DNA from 2 places in the Dorea sp. ICN-14282 genome. Region 1 is predicted to be linked to the other one. Evidence: predicted binding sites of a transcription regulator. Region 1 holds the regulator's gene; the other holds the start of a gene.
What was found. The regulator Rex, encoded in region 1, represses fermentation and respiration genes when NADH is low (regulators of the CRP and FNR family bind a similar motif). The targets are predictions, from matches to a motif close to ATTGTTAANTANTTAACAAT.
Positions count from the first base shown of each region.

Region 2: a site for Rex is predicted at 6,913-6,932, ahead of adhE (bifunctional acetaldehyde-CoA/alcohol dehydrogenase). Genes of this name have one in related genera too.

Region 1 covers NZ_JBBKBH010000001.1:558,913-569,933, reverse strand. Annotated here, with positions in the region: gene ftsY (signal recognition particle-docking protein FtsY) at 1-855, shown strand, start outside; gene ilvA (threonine ammonia-lyase) at 859-2,073, shown strand; gene WKT00_RS02750 (2-isopropylmalate synthase) at 2,281-3,672, shown strand; gene WKT00_RS02745 (GntR family transcriptional regulator) at 3,745-4,392, shown strand; gene WKT00_RS02740 (NADP-dependent isocitrate dehydrogenase) at 4,438-5,634, shown strand; gene WKT00_RS02735 (ABC-F family ATP-binding cassette domain-containing protein) at 5,717-7,642, opposite strand; gene WKT00_RS02730 (redox-sensing transcriptional repressor Rex) at 7,761-8,405, shown strand; gene WKT00_RS02725 (NAD(P)H-hydrate dehydratase) at 8,510-10,006, shown strand; gene alr (alanine racemase) at 10,011-11,021, shown strand, end outside.
Region 2 covers NZ_JBBKBH010000002.1:124,970-135,990, forward strand. Annotated here, with positions in the region: gene WKT00_RS05860 (basic amino acid ABC transporter substrate-binding protein) at 1-574, opposite strand, end outside; gene WKT00_RS05865 (undecaprenyl-diphosphate phosphatase) at 746-1,573, opposite strand; gene WKT00_RS05870 (Cof-type HAD-IIB family hydrolase) at 1,588-2,427, opposite strand; gene WKT00_RS05875 (hypothetical protein) at 2,417-2,998, opposite strand; gene WKT00_RS05880 (phosphotransferase) at 3,225-3,980, opposite strand; gene adhE (bifunctional acetaldehyde-CoA/alcohol dehydrogenase) at 4,219-6,834, opposite strand; gene WKT00_RS05890 ([FeFe] hydrogenase, group A) at 7,139-8,869, opposite strand; gene WKT00_RS05895 (NAD(P)-binding protein) at 8,863-10,695, opposite strand; gene WKT00_RS05900 (transcription repressor NadR) at 10,821-11,021, opposite strand, start outside.

The DNA.
Region 1 (11,021 bases):
ATTTTCAATGGCTTTAGTCACATCAATGAAGATTTTTATGAGGAACTGGAAGAAGTTTTAATCATGGGAGATTTGGGTGTGCAGGCAACCTATGACATTTTAGACGATCTTCGGGCAAAAGTGAAAGAACGTCATATTAAGGAACCGGCTGACTGCCGACAGATTCTGATTGACAGCATCAAAGAGCAGATGAATGTAGGCGAGACCGCCTACGAATTCGAGGAGAAGCAGTCCGTCGTGATGGTAATTGGTGTGAACGGTGTCGGCAAGACGACGACCATCGGAAAGCTGGCTGGCAAACTTCGCTCAGATGGGAAAAAAGTTATCCTCGCGGCGGCCGATACGTTCCGTGCAGCGGCCGGAGAGCAGCTTAAGGAATGGGCAGACCGTGCACAAGCGGAACTCATAGGCGGACAGGAAGGGTCAGATCCTGCAGCTGTTGTATATGATGCGGTTGCGGCAGCAAAGGCGCGACATGCAGATGTGTTACTCTGTGATACGGCGGGACGTCTTCACAATAAGAAAAATTTAATGGAAGAATTACGTAAGATGAATCGGATTATTGACCGTGAGTACCCAGAAGCCTTCCGGGAGACGCTGGCAGTGTTAGATGCTACCACGGGTCAGAATGCGCTGCAGCAGGCCAAAGAATTCAACGAGGTGGCCGATATTACGGGAATTATTCTCACTAAAATGGATGGAACTGCCAAAGGCGGAATTGCAGTGGCTATTCAGGCGGAGCTTGGAATCCCGGTGAAATATATTGGAGTAGGAGAGACTATAGACGATTTGCAGAAATTTGATGCAGATGCGTTTGTACGGGCTTTGTTTGATCAACCAAAAGAGGAGGAATAAGAGATGTTGACATTGGAAAAATTTGAACAGGCAAGTGAATTGGTCAAGAAGGTTACCCTTCCAACCAAACTGGTATACAGTGAGTATCTGAGCAAACAGACAGAAGGGAAGATCTATCTGAAGCCGGAAAATATGCAGTATACAGGAGCGTATAAAGTACGTGGAGCATATTATAAGATCAGTACCATGAGCGAAGAAGAAAGATCCCGCGGACTGATCACTGCATCGGCAGGAAATCATGCACAGGGCGTTGCTTATGCGGCTCAGAAGTTCGGATGTAAGGCTACGATCGTTATGCCTACGGTGACCCCGTTGATCAAAGTAAACCGTACGAAAAGCTATGGAGCAGAAGTCGTGCTTCATGGAGACGTCTATGACGATGCATGTGCTTACGCACTGAAGCTGGCAGAAGAGCATGGCTATACGTTTGTTCATCCATTTGACGACCTGGATGTAGCAACCGGACAGGGTAGCATTGCAATGGAGATTGTACAGGAATTGCCTACGGTAGACTATATTCTTTGTCCGATCGGCGGAGGCGGACTGATTACGGGTGTGTCTACCCTTGCTAAAATGCTGAATCCGAAGATTAAGGTAATCGGTGTGGAGCCTGCGGCGGCAGCCAGCATGACGGCGGCTATTCAGGCAGGAGAACCAGTGACGTTAGAAAGCGCCAATACCATTGCCGATGGTACAGCGGTTAAGAGAGTAGGAGAAAATATTTTCCCATATGCGCAGGAGAATATTGATCGGATTATCACAGTGGAAGATGATGAATTAATTGGCGCATTCCTTGATATGGTTGAGAATCATAAGATGGTCGTAGAGAATTCAGGACTTCTTACGGTAGCGGCATTAAAGCAGCTTGACCTGAAAGGGAAAAAGGCAGTGTCTGTGTTAAGCGGTGGTAATATGGATGTGATTACCATGTCTTCGATCGTACAGCATGGATTGATTCAGAGAGATCGAATCTTCTCTGTATCCGTTCTTCTTCCAGATAAGGCAGGAGAGCTGGTACGTGTGGCATCTACCATTGCCAATGCCAACGGAAATGTTATTAAACTGGAGCACAATCAGTTCGTCAGCACCAACCGTAATGCGGCAGTAGAACTTCGGATTACGATGGAAGCGTTTGGAACGGAGCATAAGCACGAGATTATGAAAGCTTTAGAAGACGAGGGGCTGCGTCCAAGAGAGATTGGAGCAAAATTATATTAATACAGAAAAAGAAGCGAGGGCGTCGGTTGTACCGGCGCCCTCGTAGTTGTAGCTCCTTTGGTTCTGTTATAAGGGGCAGAAAAGGAACGGACAATAGAAAGTCGGGAAAATCATTGACAATTCTATATCACTTTATCTTGACATAGCGCTGAAGAAGTGTATAATTGTATACAATGATACAACATGAAAGAAAGAGAGAGAACGAAGATGGAGAATCGAAAAGTATATCTGGATAAACATACGAATCTGCTACAGTTAGAAGAGCACATGTATCCGCTGGTGGATGTGGATACTCCGAACGTATTCCGTAATCTCTTTCACTATGATGAGATTCCGAAGATTGCGTTTAATGACAGAATCGTACCACACAGTATGCCGGATGAAATCTGGATTACAGATACCACGTTCCGGGATGGACAGCAGTCACGGGCGCCTTACAGTACGGAGCAGATTGTGAAAATTTATGATTATTTTCATCAGCTTGGAGGACCAAAAGGAAAGATCCGTCAGAGTGAATTTTTCCTGTACAGCAAAAAAGACAGGGACGCTGTCTATAAATGTATGGAGAAAGGATATCAGTTCCCGGAGATTACCAGTTGGATCCGCGCCAATAAGAAAGATTTTGAATTGGTAAAAGAGATTGGAATGAAAGAAACGGGAATTTTAGTCAGCTGTTCGGATTATCATATTTTCTACAAGATGAAAATGACCAGGCGGGAATGTATGGATCACTATTTATCTGTAGTAAGAGAATGCCTGGAGACAGGAATAAGTCCGAGATGTCATTTGGAAGATATTACCCGTTCGGACATTTATGGATTTGTGATTCCGTTCTGCTTGGAACTTATGAATCTGATGAAGGAATATCAGATTCCGGTGAAAATCCGTGTCTGTGACACGATGGGATATGGAGTTAATTATCCGGGAGCGGTGATCCCAAGATCGATTCCTGGAATTATCTATGGACTTCGTGTACATGCAGGGGTTCCAAGTGAACTGATTGAGTTCCATGGGCACAATGATTTCTATAAAGCAGTCAGCAATTCTACGACTGCATGGCTTTACGGAGCAAGCGGCGTGAACTGCTCTTTGTTTGGAATCGGGGAGCGCACCGGGAATACGCCTCTGGAGGCTATGGTATTTGAGTACGCACAGCTTCGAGGTACGTTAGATGGTATGGATACCAAAGTTATTACGGAACTGGCAGAGTATTATGAGAAAGAAATCGGATACTGTATACCATCCAGAACGCCCTTTGTTGGAAAGAACTTCAATGTAACAAGAGCAGGAATTCATGCAGACGGCCTGTTGAAAAATGAAGAGATTTATAATATTTTTGATACGGAAAAGTTCCTTGGAAAGCCACCGCTTGTAGCAGTATCCAACACATCCGGTCTGGCGGGAATTGCTCATTGGATCAATACCTGGTTTTGTCTTTCAAAAGAAAAGCAGGTGGATAAAAATTCCGAATTGGTTCGGATGGTGAAAGCCTGGGTGGACAAAGAATATGAAAGCGGTCGTGTGACGGTGCTTACGGATGAGGAATTGCTGCAGGTGATTGACGATGCGTGCAAGACGCTTGGCATAGAACTTGTCTAAGTAATCATAGGAGTATTTTATGATCTTTCAGGAGGCTGAAAGAGAAGGTTTGAAAGAAAAAGAGGAAAAGAGATGGAAGAATATCAGGATCAGTCCCTTCGGGGAAAGGTATTTCAAAGACTGAGAGAAGATATTTTATCTGGTGTTTATCAGGAAAATGATGAATTAAGAGAGGTGTCTATCGGAGAGGAATTAGGAGTCAGCAGAACGCCGGTCAGAGAAGCTCTGCGTCAGTTGGAGCTGGAAGGTCTGGTGACGATCGTTCCAAACAAGGGCGCTTATGTAAAAGGAATCACCAAAAAAGATGTCCATGATATCTATAAGATTCGCTCTCTTCTGGAAGGCTTATGTGCCAAGTGGGCGACAGTGCATATTACCGATCAGCAGATCGAGGAACTGGAAGAAATCGTTCTGTTATCCGAATTTCATTTGAAGAAACAAGGACAGAGAAAAGCAAAACAAGTATCAGATCTTGACGGAAAGTTTCATAAGGTCTTGTATGAGGCGTCTAATAGTCGTATACTGGAACATGTATTATCCGATTTTCATAAGTATGTCAAGATGGCGAGAACCATGTCGGTAGGAGAAAAAGAGCGGGCGGAGAAGTCCATTGATGAGCATCGGGCAATTCTGGAGGCGATTCGGAAAAAGGATGCTAATCTGGCGGAACGGCTTGCTAACCAGCATATTATGAATGTGATGGAGAATCTGCATCTGTAAAAGATGCATCAGATTGAAACGAAGAGAAAAGGAGAAGGAAAGCAGATGGCGAAGATTAAGATGACGACTCCGATTGTGGAGATGGATGGAGATGAAATGACCCGGATTCTTTGGAAGATGATTAAAGAGAATCTTCTGGAGCCATTTATTGAACTGAATACAGAATACTATGATTTGGGATTGGAGCACAGAAATGAGACCAATGACCAGGTGACGATCGACTCCGCAAATGCGACAAAGAAGTATAAAGTGGCGGTGAAATGTGCGACAATTACGCCAAATGCTGCCCGTATGGAAGAATACGATCTGAAAGAGATGTGGAAAAGTCCAAACGGTACCATTCGTGCGATTTTAGACGGAACGGTATTCCGTGCGCCGATCGTTGTGAAGGGAATTGAGCCTTGCGTGAAGAACTGGAAGAAGCCGATCACCATTGCAAGACATGCATATGGAGATGTTTACAAGGGATCCGAGATGAAGATTCCGGGAGCAGGAAAGGTAGAGCTTGTCTATACGGCAGAAGATGGGTCTGAGACGAGAGAACTGGTACATAACTTCGCAGGAGCCGGAATTGTGCAGGGAATGCACAACTTAAATGGTTCTATTGAGAGTTTCGCAAGAAGCTGCTTTAGTTATGCGCTGGATACCAAGCAGGATCTGTGGTTTGCAACCAAGGATACCATCTCTAAGAAATATGACCATACTTTTAAGGATATTTTCCAGGAGATTTATGACGCAGAATACAAAGAAAAATTTAAGACAGCTGGAATTGAATATTTCTATACATTGATTGATGATGCGGTAGCTCGTGTAATGAAGTCAGAAGGCGGATATATCTGGGCATGTAAGAACTATGACGGTGATGTTATGAGCGATATGGTTTCTTCTGCATTTGGCTCTTTGGCTATGATGACGTCCGTATTAGTGTCTCCAGAAGGGTATTATGAGTATGAGGCAGCTCATGGAACCGTGCAGCGTCATTATTATAAGCACCTGAAAGGGGAAGAGACCTCTACGAACTCTGTGGCAACCATCTTTGCCTGGACAGGAGCATTGAGAAAGCGCGGAGAAATGGATGGGAATACAGAATTAATGGCATTTGCAGACAAGCTTGAAAAGGCAACGATCGATACCATTGAAGAAGGAAAGATGACCAAGGATCTGGCATTGATTACGACAATTCCAAATCCAACTGTATTAAACAGTGAAGCATTTATCAAAGCGATTGCAGAAAAACTGTAATACCTGCAAAAATTGTAAAGGGTTGTAAACATAATTTGGGACGGAGTAAAATGAAACTTTACTCCGTCCCAAATTGAATTCTCTACTCTGCCAATTCTTCCCATCTTAGGTACAGTTCTTCTAATTCTTCAGCGATCGCGGCCTTTTCGTGAGCCAGTTCCTGGCATTTCACAGAATTAGTGAAAATTTCTTCCTCCATCATCAGCTGGTCGATTTCGCCGTCCCGTTCTTCTAACTGTGTAATTCGTTCTTCTGTTTTGCGAAGATCATTTTGGCGTTTTCGCTCCTTTGCCTGAGCTTCTTTTTGTTCTTGCCAGCTTAGTTTGCCTTCGGATACCGAAGTGGTGTTGGTGGAAGGAAGAGAAGAGGTGTTTGCTGGAGTGGAAGCGTAAGCTTTTGTCAGTTCTTCTTTCTTTTCCAAGTAGTAGTCATAGTTTCCAATATAGTTTATGAAAGTCTGATTGACCAGATCCAGAATCCGGGTTGCTGTCTGATTGATAAAGTAACGGTCATGGGATACATACAGGATCGTTCCTGTGTAGTCATTTAATGCTTTTTCCAGAATTTCCTTGGAAGTAATGTCCAAATGGTTAGTAGGCTCGTCGAGAATCAGGAAATTTGCTTCGGACAGCATTAGTTTTGCCAGAGATACGCGTCCGCGTTCTCCGCCGCTTAGATCCTTGATCCGTTTGAATACGTCATCGCCGGTAAAAAGAAAGGCGGCGAGCATATTTCGGATTCGAGTACCGGTAAGTGATGGATAGGAATCAGAAATTTCATCAAAAATCGTTTTTTCCATATTCAGCACATGGTGTTCCTGATCGTAATAGCCGATGTGGACATTCGTGCCAAGGATAAAGGTTCCGCCATCTGCCGGAAGTACCTCGTTTAAAATTTTAAGAAGCGTTGTCTTTCCGGTTCCGTTGTCTCCGATTATGGCAACGTGTTCTCCGCGTTTTATTTCAAAGCTGATGTCTTGGAACAGCGTTTGATTTGGAAAAGATTTGCTTAAATGTTCCACTTTAAGTACATCGTTTCCGCTGATACAGGAAGGCTCCAGTGTCAGTTGAATCTGTGTATTTACTTCTATTGGTTTTTCTACAGGAGTCATCTTTTCTAACATCTTTTCCCGGCTTTCGGCTCGGCGAATGGATTTTTCCCGGTTGAAAGAGCGAAGCTTTTCAATGACGGCTTCCTGATGCTTGATTTCCTGCTGCTGTTTTAGATATTCTTTGAGCCTTGCTTCTCGAACCTGCTGTTTTTTCTCAGCGTATGTTGCATAGTTTCCAAGATAGGTGGACAGTTGTCCCAGTTCGATTTCCAACACCTTGGTGACAACACGATTTAAGAAATAGCGGTCATGGGAGACGATAAGAACCGCTCCCTGATAGTTGAGAAGATACGTTTCCAGCCAAGCGATGGAAGTAAGATCCAGGTGGTTGGTAGGCTCGTCAAGAAGTAGAATGTCCGGTTTGGTCAGCAGAAGTTTTCCTAAGGATACCCGGGTTTTCTGACCACCGGAAAGCGTAGATACAGGTTTGGAAAAATCGTCTTCCGTAAAGCCAAGTCCTTTGAGGACTCCGGTGATTTCGCTTTCGTAGGCGTAACCGTTCTGTCGTTCGAATTCTGCCATCAGCCGGTTGTAAGTCTCCAGCCTTGCAGATAACGTTTCTCCTTCGAGAGAAGGCAGCTCCTGTTCGATGGAGCGGATCTGACATTCCATTTCGATCAGATCTGCCTTGGCAAGGCGGACTTCCTCGTAGATGGTCGCGCTGCCGGACATGTCCTGATGCTGGGCAAGATATCCAAGAGTTTTTCCCTTGGTAAGGATCACGTCTCCGTGATCAGGTGAAAGTTCACCTACAATCATTTTCAAAAGGGTGGATTTTCCGGCGCCGTTAGGGCCGACTAAAGCCACCTTTTCATGGTCTTCTATATGAAAAGAACCATCGGTGACAATCGTATTTTCACCGAAAGCTTTTGTAATTCCGTGACATGCTAGTACCATAATTTCCTCCTTTGTTTTTCCGTTTCTATTATATCGAAAATAGGAGAAAAAACAACTTAAAGTTTGACTTTGAAAGGAAAATTCTATATAATGTTTTCTAGAATGGAAGGTGAGATGATTGGAAGATAGAGGGATTTCTCAGGCAGTGATTCGCAGGCTGCCAAGATACTACAGATATTTGGGAGAACTGCTAGAAGGCGGAGTAGAACGAATTTCCTCAAATGATTTGAGTAAACGAATGAACGTAACTGCGTCTCAGATCCGTCAGGATCTGAACAACTTTGGAGGGTTTGGACAACAGGGATATGGATATAATGTAAAGTATCTGTACACAGAGATAGGCAAGATTCTGGGACTGGAAGAAGACCATAATATCATTATTATCGGAGCGGGTAATCTTGGACAGGCGCTGGCTAATTACGCAGCCTTTGAAAAGAGAGGCTTTATCTTAAAGGGAATCTTTGATGTGAACCCAAGACTTGCGGGAGTGACGATCCGCGGGGTTCCGATTCGGATGATGGATGAGCTTAGATCCTTCGTTGCGAACAATGAGGTAGACATTGCAGCTCTTACGATTCCGAAAGATAAAGCAGAGGAAGTAGCTGATATGCTGGTAGAGAACGGTGTCCGTGCAATCTGGAATTTTGCACATATTGACCTGAATCTGCCGGACAATGTGATTGTAGAGAATGTTCATCTCTCGGAGAGTCTTATGCAGTTGTCATATAATATCAGCCGATATAACGAAGAACATCAAAAATAAGCAAGAACAACACAGGGACGTGTAAGGACAGGCATGTGCAGACAGGCTTGTCTCTATGCGTCTTTTTTCATTGAAATAAAAAATATGACAGGGGGGGTAGCAGGATGGAGTATTTGGTAAACAGTCGTCAGATGAAGATGGCGGATCAGTATACCATACAGGAGAAAGGGGTTTTGTCGCTTACATTGATGGAGCGAGCGGCCGAAAGTTGTGTGAGGGTTATGGATGAACTCGGCATGGATTTATCCAGACCTTGTGTGGTATGCGGGTCGGGCAATAATGGAGGCGATGGCTTTGCGATTGCAAGGCTTTTGGCAGAAAGAGGGAAGGAGGTTACGGTATTTCTAGTCGGCAATAGCTCCAGCTGTACGGAAGAGACGAAGCATCAGATGCGTCTTCTTAAAGAGACGGGAACGCAGATTCTGGAAGGATATGAGCCGGGGGATTACAGTCTCATCGTAGATGCCATTTTTGGCGTGGGATTAGGCCGGGAAATTATTGGCAGATACGTACAGGTGATTCAACAGATGAATGAAGCTGATGCACAGAAATTTTCAGTAGATCTGCCATCTGGAATTTCAGCAGATCATGGAGCTGTGATGGGAATCGCATTTCAGGCGGATGTGACGGTGACGTTTCAGACAACCAAGCTGGGACTTGCACTGTATCCGGGGAAACGTTATGCCGGGAAGGTATTTGTAGAAGATATTGGAATTGACCTGACAAAGGCAGAGAAAGATTCCAATCTTACCTATGCTTACGAGCGGGAAGATTATCGAAAGCTTCTTCCGATAAGAAGAGCAGATTCTAACAAGGGAACCTACGGCAAGGTTCTTGTGATTGCCGGAAGCAAAGGCATGGCAGGAGCGGCGTATTTGAATGCTTATGCAGCTTATATGGCAGGCGCAGGTCTGGTACAGATCTATACAGCTGAGGAGAACCGTGTGGTTCTGCAGCAGCTGCTGCCGGAGGCAATCGTCACAACCTATGATCTCTATGATCAGGGAGAGCTTTTAAGGCTTTTGAAATGGGCCGATGTAGTCTGTGTTGGATCGGGGATCGGGACGACGGAGAAGGCACGAAAGATTCTGCGTGCTACATTGGAAAATGTGCGTGTTCCATGTCTGGTAGATGCAGATGGATTGAATCTGATCGCCGCTCACAAAAAATATCTGGATGCATTGTCTGTGGATGATCTGGTATTTACTCCGCATATGATGGAAATGTCAAGGCTTACAGACTTAACGATTGAGGAGATTCGCTCTTCCAGAATGGACGTGATAAAAAGCTTTGCCGATCAGCATCGTTTAACCTGTGTGTTAAAAGATGCCCGCACGGTTATTGCGTCGAAGGGAAGAAAAGCAAGTGTCAATCTGTCGGGGAATGCATCGATGGCGAAAGCCGGTTCCGGCGATGTGCTGTCCGGCATAATCGCAGGTCTTATGGCACAGGGAATGGAAGGCTATCAGGCCGCGGTTCTGGGGACATATCTGCACGGAAGAGCCGGAGATCTGGCGCGTGAGAGAAAAGGAACTTACAGTGTGATGGCAAGAGATTTGATCGAATTTCTTGCGGGAGCGTGGAACGAGTTGGAGGAATAAGGGTATGAAAAACTATACAAGAGTATGTGCAAGGATCAATTTGGATGCAGTGGAATATAATATAGAGATGATGAAAAAGAATTTAAGCGGCAGTGCGAAAATGATCGTTGTCATCAAAACAGATGGGTACGGCCATGGCGCGGTTCCCATTGCGAAAATGCTGGAAGAGAAGGAATATGTATGGGGCTTTGCTGTGGCAACCCTCGACGAGGCCGTGATCTTAAGAACAGCTGGCATTACGAGACCTGTTCTGGTATTGGGCTGCATTTTCCCGGATCAGCGAAGAGAGATGATTGCCCAGGAGATTCGCATGACGGTTTATACAGAAGAAATGGCAAAGGAAGTATCCGATCTTGCTTGTGAAATGGGGAAGAAAGCCTATATCCATGTGAAACTGGACACAGGAATGTCAAGAATCGGATTTCCGATAGAAGAGGCAAGTGCTCGTGCAATCGCAGAAATCAGCAAACTTCCGGGATTGATACCAGAAGGTATGTTTACGCATTTTGCCAAGGCTGACGAGACAGAGAAGAGTTTTACAAATCAGCAGTTTGAAAAATATATGTGGATGAAGGAACGGCTGGAAAAATCCGGGGTTACTTTTGAAAACTATCACTGCTGCAATAGTGCTGGAATCATTGATCTGCCGGAAGCTGAGCTCGACTTGGTAAGAGCAGGGATTGCGACTTATGGGCTGTATCCGTCGGAAGAAGTGAAAAAGGAGAGGGTTCCTCTTCGTCCTGCGCTTACTCTGGTCAGTCATATTGCCCATGTGAAATGGATTGAAGAAGGTGTTCCGGTCAGCTACGGAGGAACCTTTGTATCGAAACGCCGAACGAAGGTAGCTACCATTCCGGTGGGGTATGGAGACGGTTATCCAAGAAGCCTGTCCAATAAAGGATATGCGTTGATTCGCGGGCAGAAAGCTCCAATTATTGGCAGGGTATGCATGGATCAGTTTATGGTAGACGTTACGGAAATTGAAGGAGCAGCGTTTGGAGACCTGGTTACTTTG
Region 2 (11,021 bases), on a different contig from region 1:
TTGCCGGCTCACTATCAATAATAACTGCGTCAATCTTACCCTGCATAGTTGCCTGAACTGCTTCAAATCCCTTGTTGTACTGCTCAACCTCTGCATCTTTAATATCACTTGCGTACAGGTCTCCTGTCGTACCGAGCTGAACGCCGATCTTCTTACCTTCCAGATCGTCTGGTCCTGCAATCGCACTGTCCTCTTTTACGATGATTACCTGTGTTGCCTTTGCATAAGTATCTGTAAAGTTTAAGTTCGCTTTTCGCTCGTCAGTCACGGTCAATCCTGCCAACGCAATGTCAGCTTTTCCACTTGATACTGCTGGGATAACGGAATCGAATGCCATATCCTCAATCTTCAATTCCATTCCTAACTCTTCAGCAACTGCCTTTGCAATATCTACATCAATACCGACAACTTCTTCTCCTTCATAATACTCATATGGAGGGAACTCCGCATTCGTTGCCATTACAAGTGCCTTATCTTCCTCTGCCTTTTTCTCTTCTTTCTTTCCTCCACATGCGACCAAAGATACGCTGCATGCTGCTACTAATAATACACTGACTAATTTTTTCATTTTCATAACTTTATTCCTCCATTTTTCATTTTCATTGCATAAAAATACAAAAGCTATTACATATACTACCACGTATTTCAAAAAAATCAAGTGGGTTTTTACATATTTTTGCAAAAACCCACGTTTTAAACAGTATTTTTATGCATCGAACATCTTTTTATGCATAAATCATCTATTTTATGCAATCACTTTCGTAATCAGAGATGTCACTAAAATCAATCCCCCCAGCACAATTCGGTAATAACCAAAGACTTTGAAATCGTGCTTTTTAATATATCCCATCAGGAACTTGATTGCTATCACGGACAAGCTAAAGGATACCACGCATCCCAGTATCAGAAGTCCGAATTCAGCACCGGTAAAATGGAATCCAAATTTGATTAATTTTAAAAAGCTTGCCCCAAACATCGCCGGAATAGCAAGGAAAAATGTAAACTCTGCCGCCACTTCTCTGGAAACTCCTATCAAAAGAGCTCCAACAATCGTCGCACCGGATCTGGAAGTTCCCGGAATCAGAGCCAGCATCTGGAACACGCCGATAATCAACAGCATCTGAATCGATAATTCTGAAATCTTTGTAACAGATGGTCTCGTATGTTTGTTTCTGTTTTCCACTACAATAAACAACACGCCATAAACGATCAGCATCACCGCAATCGGAACGGACTTGTAAAACAATTTATCCAAAATATCATCAAACAAGACTCCAACAATTCCTGCCGGTACCGATGCAATTAACACTTTAATCCACATCTGCCAGGTAAGAAGCTTTTGCTTTTCTGTCTTTTTTGGCGAAAATGGATTCAGCTTATGGAAATAGATCACCACAACCGCCATAATCGCACCCAGCTGAATCACCACATTGAACATCTCCATAAAAGCATCGCTCATACTCGGTTTTAACAAGTCTCCTACCAAAATCAGATGACCGGTACTGCTGACTGGAAGCCATTCGGTAATTCCTTCCACAATTCCAAGAATAATTACTTTTAAAATATCTAACATCTTCGTCTCCTTTTCTATGATTTTCTGTCTAACACATAGGTTTCGAGAAATTCTGCCACGCCGTCCTCGTCATTGCTTCCTGCAATGTAATCTGCCGCCTCTTTTACCGCTTCAATAGCATTGGACATCGCCACGCCACTTCCAACTTCCCGCATCAGATGAATATCATTTGCTCCGTCTCCAAATGCCATAATCTCTTCCCTGGCAATTCCCATACTCGCTCCCAGTTCTACAAGCGCAGCTCCTTTGTTGACTCCTGCTGCATTTACCTCAATATTATTGTTAAGCGCACCCGTCACTTCAATCCCCGGCACTTCTCTTAGCTCTTCAATCGCATCCAGCTTATCTTCATAATTTACAAACAAGCCCTGCAGCTTATCCATTGCTCGATTTTCTTCCTCAAATAGTTTCCATAAATCCGATACCCCCTTACGAGTCGCTTTCACATAGCGTGCCATCGGAGCTTCCGGAAGATATTGCTCTATCGATGCTAATTTTTCCTCCAAAGCATATCCCTGGCCATCATAATAAAGTTCACACATGGTATCGTATTTCTCCAGGATTGTCAGTACTTTTCGTGCCGTATCCGGCATCACTAGACGCTCCAGTATCGTTTTTCCAGTCTTTACTTCCACAATTCTTCCGCCGTTTGCCGTCAAGGCATATCGAATTCCCGGAAATTCAAGTACCTCTCTAGGGATACCGCACAGGGTCCTTCCTGTTGCAGGCAGAAGTTCAATTCCCTGAGCAATTGCCCGTTCCATCGCATCCTTGGTACGCTTCGTCAACTCTTTTTCCGTCGTAAGAAGCGTTCCGTCCAGATCAAATCCTATCATTCGTGTCTTAATCTTCATAAACAGTCAATTCCTTCCCCTCTTGTGAAAAGAGAAACTGCTTCATGCTAATTCGGTCAGCACTTTGCTCATAGGCGCCACTCGCATGTTCCTTCATTTTTTCCACAGCATCTTCGTTAGATGCCGGAGCAAACAGCACCGTATCCTTTGCCGGCACCATAATCAATATATCATCCTTCAATTTGTCCGCGCAAACCTGCCAGATATGTTTAAAGCACAGAGAACTCGCCTCATTGTGTCCATCTGCGAGAATTCCAAATCCTCCATACCAGGTATTTGCAATTACAAATTCTACATCCTGTACCAGATTCTCACACGCCTTCTGATATAACGCTTCAATATTACACTCCGGCGGAAGCATGTTGTCCTTTAAAACTTCATACACATCTTCCTCACGCTTTATAACAAATATAATCTTTAAATCTCCAATAAATGACACTACCGGCGTGTCATTTTCTGAAATATGCTTCCCATTCAACGCATGAAGGTCTATCAATTCTTTCTTAATCCATGGATAAATCTTATCTTGAATCCGCTCGTAACGATAGTGTTCTTCTTCATATTTTTTCATATGTGTCCCTCCCGTTTCACGTTCTAGCTCTTATTCTATCAAACTTCATACTATAAAGCAATTCAGGATTTACCCCATCTCATTTACAGGATTTCCTCCATCTCATTTGCAAAAGAGAACCGGGACATATGCTGCTACATGCATACGTCCCGATTCTCTCTTCCTACTTCTATTATAATCTGCAGGGATTCCCAATTAGCAACAAGATCTCCAAGCTCGATCTTCCTTACTGGTAATCCATAACATCAATCCACTTCATTAAGAAATCCTTCTCAAGCTCATTGTCTTTCTCAAGCTGTGCAGCTGCCACAATTGGAAGCCACTGCTGTACGTACTGCTTTGGCGTATCACTCTTCTTGCAGAACAGATTCAAATACAGATCTGCATTTTCCTGACTCTTAAGTGCAAAAAGAAGATAGGTCATGGCAGCGTCTGCACTGGCATTTCCCTGTGTCACATGCGCCCAATCCACAACTGTCATCTTTCCGTTCTTTCCAACAATCACATTACTTGGATTGTAGTCTCCATGACAGATCTTTGTATGCTTCGGCATGCTCTCTAACCGGGTACAAAGTTCATATCTCTGAGTTGCATCCAACACCGTCAGGCTATTAATCTGGCGCGCCAGTTTCTCCTTTAAGTCATTCAGCATCGGAGCCTGTTTTTCCTGAATCGCCAGCTGCATATCTACAAAATCAGACATATATTTCTCTATATTCGCCGGATCTACCTTCATCATCTCTTCTAACGTCTTACCATCCTTGTGCTCAATCACAAGCGCCCATTTTCCGTCAATCTGGGTTACTTCTTTCAGCTTAGGAATTGCCAAACCAGTCTCTTCTACCCGAACAGTATTCAGTGCCTCATTGAACACTGCTGACTTCGGATGTGATTTTGCAAATACCTTCACGATACTATCCTCACACTGATACACCTCTTTATAAGACCGCGTTACAATCAGATTGCTTTTTTCCAGTTTCATATGCGCTACCTCCTTGAAAATGTTTCCGTTCCTCTTTTTCATGGTCGAATTATACACCTATTTCATTTGTTTGCGAATGGTTTTTTGACATTTTTTTAACTTATTTTTTATTGTCTGTTTTCTTGTTGTTTTATTAACAATTTGCAGCCAGAAGAACAGGGATTTCAAAAGGGACAGGGTAAAACGCAATCGGGGACGGAGGTTTTTTCAAAAAACCTCCGTCCCCGATTAACATTTCTTATTTACCATAGTAACATTTCAAATAAATTTCTTTCATTTCTTTCATCAATGGATATCTTGGGTTAGCGCCTGTACACTGATCGTTGAAGGCCTGCTCAACCATATCATCCAATGTATCTAAGAAGTACTGCTCGTCAATACCATACTCTTTGATGGATTTCTTAATACCGATCTTCTCTTTCAAATCTTCCAGTTTTGCAAGGAAGTTCTCGAACACTTCTTCATCTGTCTTGCCCTGGCATCCTGCAAAACGTCCAAGCTCTGCATATCTTGCCAGTGCATGTGGATACTGATACTGAGAGAATGTTCCCATCTTAGTCGGAACTTCTGCCGCATTGTATCTCATAACGTCTGTCAAAAGAACTGCATTTGCAACTCCATGTGGCAGATGGTGGAACGCTCCAAGTTTGTGAGCCATAGAGTGGTTCAATCCCAGGAATGCATTCGCAAATGCCATACCAGCCATACAAGATGCATTTGCCATTTTCTCTCTTGCGATTGGATCGTTTGCTCCGTTCTCGTAAGCAGATGGCAGATACTCAAATACTGCTTTTACCGCCTTCATAGCCAGACCGTCTGTGTAATCCGTTGCCATAATAGATACATATGCTTCGATTGCATGTGTCATTACGTCGATACCAGATGCACTGGTCAGTCCTTTTGGCTGTGTCATCATATTGTCAACATCTACAATTGCCATGTTTGGAAGCAGTTCGTAGTCAGCGATTGGCCATTTTACTCCTGTCTCTGCATCTGTAATGATCGCAAATGGTGTCACTTCAGATCCTGTACCAGAAGAAGTAGGAATTGCTACGAAGTACGCTTTCTCACCCATTTTCGGGAATGTATATACTCTCTTACGGATATCCATGAAATCCATAGCCATATCTTCAAAGTTTGCTTCTGGATGTTCATACATTACCCACATAATCTTTGCAGCATCCATTGCAGATCCACCACCAAGTGCAATAATGGTATCTGGCTCAAATGCTCTCATCTGATCTGTACCTTTCTGTGCACACTGTAATGTCGGGTCTGGAGCAACCTCGTAGAAGCAGGTATGCTGAATTCCAAGCTCATCTAATTTTTCTTCAATTGGCGCTACGTAACCATTTTTATATAAGAAGGAATCTGTTACGATGAATGCTTTTTTCTTATTCATCACTGTTCCCAGTTCATCAAGAGCTACCGGCATACAGCCTTTCTTAAAGTATACTTTCTCAGGTGTTCTAAACCACAGCATGTTTTCTCTCCTCTCAGCCACCGTCTTAATGTTGATTAAGTGTTTTACACCTACGTTCTCAGATACAGAGTTTCCACCCCAGGAACCACATCCAAGTGTCAAAGATGGAGCGAGCTTGAAGTTGTAAAGATCACCGATACCACCCTGAGAAGATGGTGTGTTGATCAGAATACGACAGGTCTTCATTGCTGCTGCATGTTTTTCAATCTTTTCTTTCTGTGCAGGATGTACATAGAGCGCTGCGGTATGTCCATATCCTCCGTCTGCTACCAGCTGTTCTGCCTTTGCAAGTGCCTCATCAAATGTCTTTGCTTTATACATTGCAAGTACCGGAGACAGCTTCTCATGTGCAAATTCTTCAGAAATATCTACAGACTCTACTTCACCAATCAGAATCTTTGTATTTTCCGGAACCTCTACTCCAGCCAGTTTTGCAATCTCGTATGCAGATTTTCCAGGAATCTTGTTATTTAATGCACCATTGATAATGATGGTCTTACGAACTTTATCCAGTTCTTCGCCTTTCTTTAAGAAGTAGCATCCGCGATATGCGAATTCTTTCTTCACTTCTTCATAAACGCTTTCCAGAACGGTTACAGACTGTTCAGATGCACAAATCATACCATTATCAAATGTCTTAGAATGAATAATAGAGTTAACTGCCATCTTAACATCTGCTGTATCATCAATGATAACTGGTGTATTTCCAGCTCCAACGCCAAGTGCCGGTTTTCCGGAAGAGTAAGCAGCTTTTACCATTCCAGGTCCGCCTGTTGCCAAAATGATGTCTGCATCTCTCATAACAGTATTGGTAAGTTCCAGAGAAGGAACGTCAATCCATCCGATGATACCTTCTGGTGCTCCTGCCTTTACTGCCGCATCCAAGACTACCTTTGCAGCTGCGATTGTACATGCTTTTGCAGCCGGATGTGGGCTGATGATAATTGCATTTCTCGTCTTCAGACAGATCAATGTTTTAAAGATTGCTGTAGATGTCGGGTTTGTAGTAGGAATAACTGCTGCTACCAATCCAATTGGCTCTGCAATCTTCTTAATTCCGTAAGCGCTGTCTTCTTCAATCACACCGCAAGTTTTTGTATTTTTATATGCATTGTAAATGTATTCTGCTGCGTAATGATTTTTGATTACCTTATCTTCCACAACTCCACGGCCAGTTTCTTCAACTGCCTGTTTTGCAAGTGGAATACGCATTTTGTTTGCTGCCATTGCAGCTTCATAAAAGATTTTGTCTACCTGTTCCTGAGTATAAGTTGCAAAGATTTTCTGCGCTTCACGCATTGCTTTCATCTTTGCTTCCAATGCTTCTACACTATCAATAATCTCTGGAACCATTTCCTTTTTCTTTGCCATATTATAAATCCTCCCTGTAATGATTGCCATGTCAATTGCTATTTGTTATTTTCTTAACTATGTTTGAAAGTATAATGCATTGTTAATTATTTGTCAATATCTTTTTTGATATTTTTTTAACAAGCTTACAGAAAGGATCTTTTTTCACTTTATATGCCCACTACACTTCCAGCTTTCACCGCCAGCAGGCTCGTAATTCAAAAAGAAAATCCCAGACGCCATGCCTGAGATTTTCTCCCGATAGATCTTCCTCCCTGATGCCTGCCTTGATGTCTGCGTTCTATCTCTTTATGTATTTTATTTCTTATCTTACCTTATGCTCTGTATGCAGCAGCATATGTGCCTTGTGTGACATCGGCTTCTCGAAATACTCTTCATACATCCGTGCAATATCCTGATTCTCATGGGAGAACCGAATTTCTGACTTCTGATCCAGATCATACAGATTCTTGCCTCGCTCAAATGCCAGCTCCTCTCCGTCGTGAATCGGCTGTCCTCCGCCACCGACACAACCGCCCGGACATGCCATTACTTCTACGAAATCATACTGGACTTCTCCTCTTTCGATCTTTTCAAGAAGAGCTCTGGTATTTCCAAGTCCGCTGACTACTGCAGTTCTCACCCGGATATCATCGATCTTAAACTCCGCTTCCATCACACCATGATTCTCCTGGAACCCAGGACTTCTTACCACCTTAAATGCATCTGCATCTGGATTCTCTCCTTTCAGGAGATAGTATGCCGTCCGAAGCGCAGCTTCCATAACGCCTCCCGTTGCTCCAAAGATCACACCCGCTCCAGATCCATCCTGCATAGGCCGATCGCTCTCTATATCCTGAAGCGTTGCCGGATTGATGTGGGCTGCACGAATCATCTGCGTCAGCTCTCTGGTTGTAATCACCGTATCGATATCCCGTCCTGCATATTCCTGATAGAACAATTCCATCTCACTTTCGCCCTTTTTGGCAACACATGGCATAACGGATACAGTATAAATCTTCTCCGGTGATACGTCAAGCTTCTCTGCAAAATAGGTCTTCATCACCGCACCGAACATTTGCTGCGGAGATTTTGCCGAAGACAGGTATTTCACCAAATGCGGGAACTGCGACTTCGCAAACCGGATCCAGCCCGGACAACAAGACGTGAACATCGGCCGTTCCTTCAACTCTCCTGATGTGAACCTCTCTATAAATTCACTTGCCTCTTCCATAATCGTTAAATCTGCTGAAAACGTAGTGTCAAACACGTAATCTACACCCATTTTCTTAAGTGCATCTAAGATTTTTCCAACGGTTGCTTCTTCCTTGGCAAGTCCTAAGCTCTCTCCCCAGGCTGCCCGCACTGCCGGCGCCACCTGTGCAACAACAATTTTCTCTTCATCTTCAATGGCATTCCACACTTTCTCTGTATCGTCTCTTGCACCGAGTGCTCCCACCGGACAATGTGTAATACACTGTCCGCACAGAGAACAGTCTGCCTCCTCAATCGTCTTATGCCCCGCTACATTTACGGTCGTTCTGGAACCTGTTCCTTCCAGATCCCAAATGCTTAAACTCTGTACCTTGTCACAGACTTGGATACAGCGCATACATTTAATACATTTAGAAGAATCTCTGATCAGCGGGAAATTCTTATTCCAGGGCTGTCTTTCAATCTCTGCCTTGTATGGGATCTCCAGAATATTCAGATCGTTGGCGATCTTCTGAAGGGAACAATTTCCACTCCGGTAACAGGTAACACACTCGCAGTCATGCTGGGAGAGTATCATCTGCACATTTGCCTTCCGATGTCTGCGCACCTTCGGGCTGTTGGTATAAATCACCATTCCTTCTTCCGCCATATTATTGCAGGATGTAATCAGCCGATTCTTTCCTTCCAGCTCTACCACACATACACGGCAGGCTGCAATCTCATTGATTCCTTTCAGATAACACAGCTTCGGAATATGAATTCCATACTGTGCGGCAGCCTCCATAATGGTAGTATTTTCTTTTACGGAGATTGCCTGCCCGTCAATTGTAAGATTTACCATAATGTCTCTCTGCCTCCTTTGAATATTCCATATCCGAAATGATCACAACGCAGGCATCTGGATGCCTCTTGTTTTGCTTCCTTCTCTGTCATACAGTTTTCTACGCCTTCAAAGTCACAGACTCTCTCACATGCCTCTCGTTCCGTCAGGTTAACCCGACCGCACGGAGTTCTGTCATCCAGATGTGCTTTCGGAATTTCCACATCACAGGAAATCTCGTGGCGATAACCCAGATATTCATCAATGTTCGCCGCAACCACCTTTGCCGCCGCAATGGCACTGATTACCGACGCCGGTCCGCTGGCACAATCACCGCCCGCAAAGACGCCCGGCATATTCTCGAATGTTCCACTTTTTTCTGTTACAATCTTACCTCTGGCAACCGGAATTCCTGCCTCTTCAAAATGACGGGTTTCAATATTCTGTCCAATAGCCACAACTAATACATCGCACGGAATATAAATATTTTCCTCTCCGGTCGGTTTAATGCTGGCACGTCCATCCTTGATTGAACTAATCATCTGCGGTGTCACATAAATTCCGCGGATATGATGATTCTCATCCACATCAAGCGCAGCCGGAGCCTTCAGCGTCTGAAGCTCAATACCTTCTGCCACCGCACCTTCAATCTCTCCAGGAAGCGCCGTCATATCGGCAACTCTTCTTCTATAAACGATACTTACCTTCTTAGCGCCAAGACGTTTCGCTGTGCGAACCGCGTCCATGGAAACATTTCCGCCACCAATGACCGCCACTTCTTTTCCGGTCAAATCCATGATCTGATTCTTTCCTACGTTCCGCAAAAACTCTACCGCAGACAACACACCGTCCGCATCCTCACCCTCTAAGCCAAGCTTCTTATCCGTGCTTGCTCCAATGGTAATCAGAACCGCATCGTACTGTTCCCGAAGTTCCTGCATCGTGATATCCTGACCAATTTTCAGACCGTACTTCACTTCCACACCAGTCTTTAAGATCGCATTGATGTCTTCCTCTAACCGCTCCTTCGGCAGACGGTAGTTCGGAATTCCATAACGCAGCATACCACCAAGCTTCGGAAGCATCTCATAAACCGTTGCCTGATGCCCCATCAGCTGGAGATAATACGCAGCGCTTAAACCTCCCGGTCCACCTCCAAGTACCGCTACCTTCTTGCCGGTAGACGGTGCACATGCCGGCGGATCTACTTCCCCTGCGTAATCAGCCGCCATCCGTTTCAGTCCCCGGATATTAATAGAATCATCTACCATATTTCTACGGCATCTGGCCTCACATGGATGCTCACAGATAAAGCCACAGGTTGTCGGGAATGGATTGTCCTTGCGGATCAGCCTGATTGCATCTGCATATCTACCTTCTCCTACCAGTGCAATATACCCCGGAATATCTACATGTGCCGGACACAAGGATACACATGGTACCGGCTGATTGTACGTACAGGTACAGCGTCCGTTCTGAATATGCTCAATATAATCGTCCCGATATCCGATCAATCCTTTATAAACCATATTAGCCGCTTCATACCCGATCGCACAGTCTGCAGACTCCATAATGGAAAGAGCCGTCTGCTCCATCACATCCAACGTTTCCATCGTCGCCTTTCCGTCCAGTACGTCTTTGATAAAATGATTCAGCTGTCCCAGTCCAATCCGACACGGCACACATTTCCCACATGTCTGCGCGTGACATAATTCCAAAAATGCCCGGGCCATATCTACCGGACACAGCCCCGGCGGACTCGATTCAATTCTTCGCTCCAAATCCTTATAGAGCCCTTCCATCACGATCTTCGCTCTCTTTGGTGAAGCTATCTCTAACCTGCTCATCAGCTACATTCCTTTCTTTTGTATGAATTCTGAATTACAACAAACGTAACAGTACATTTATTATACCATTTTTTGAAAGTTCTGTAAGCAAATCGGCATAAGTAGATAAATTAACAAAAAGCATATTATTCTAGTGACTCCTGCACTACAAGAAAGCCTTTCTCCTTCAATGCATGCTCAATCATATCCAAAGTCTCTTCATTATCGGCCGTCACTTCGTGATAATGATATCCGGATGTAATATTTTTCAGCGGACTGGACTTCCCTCTTCTGATATCTTCCAGAAAATCTGCAATCTTTTTCCTGGAATTGATATTAAGTTCTGC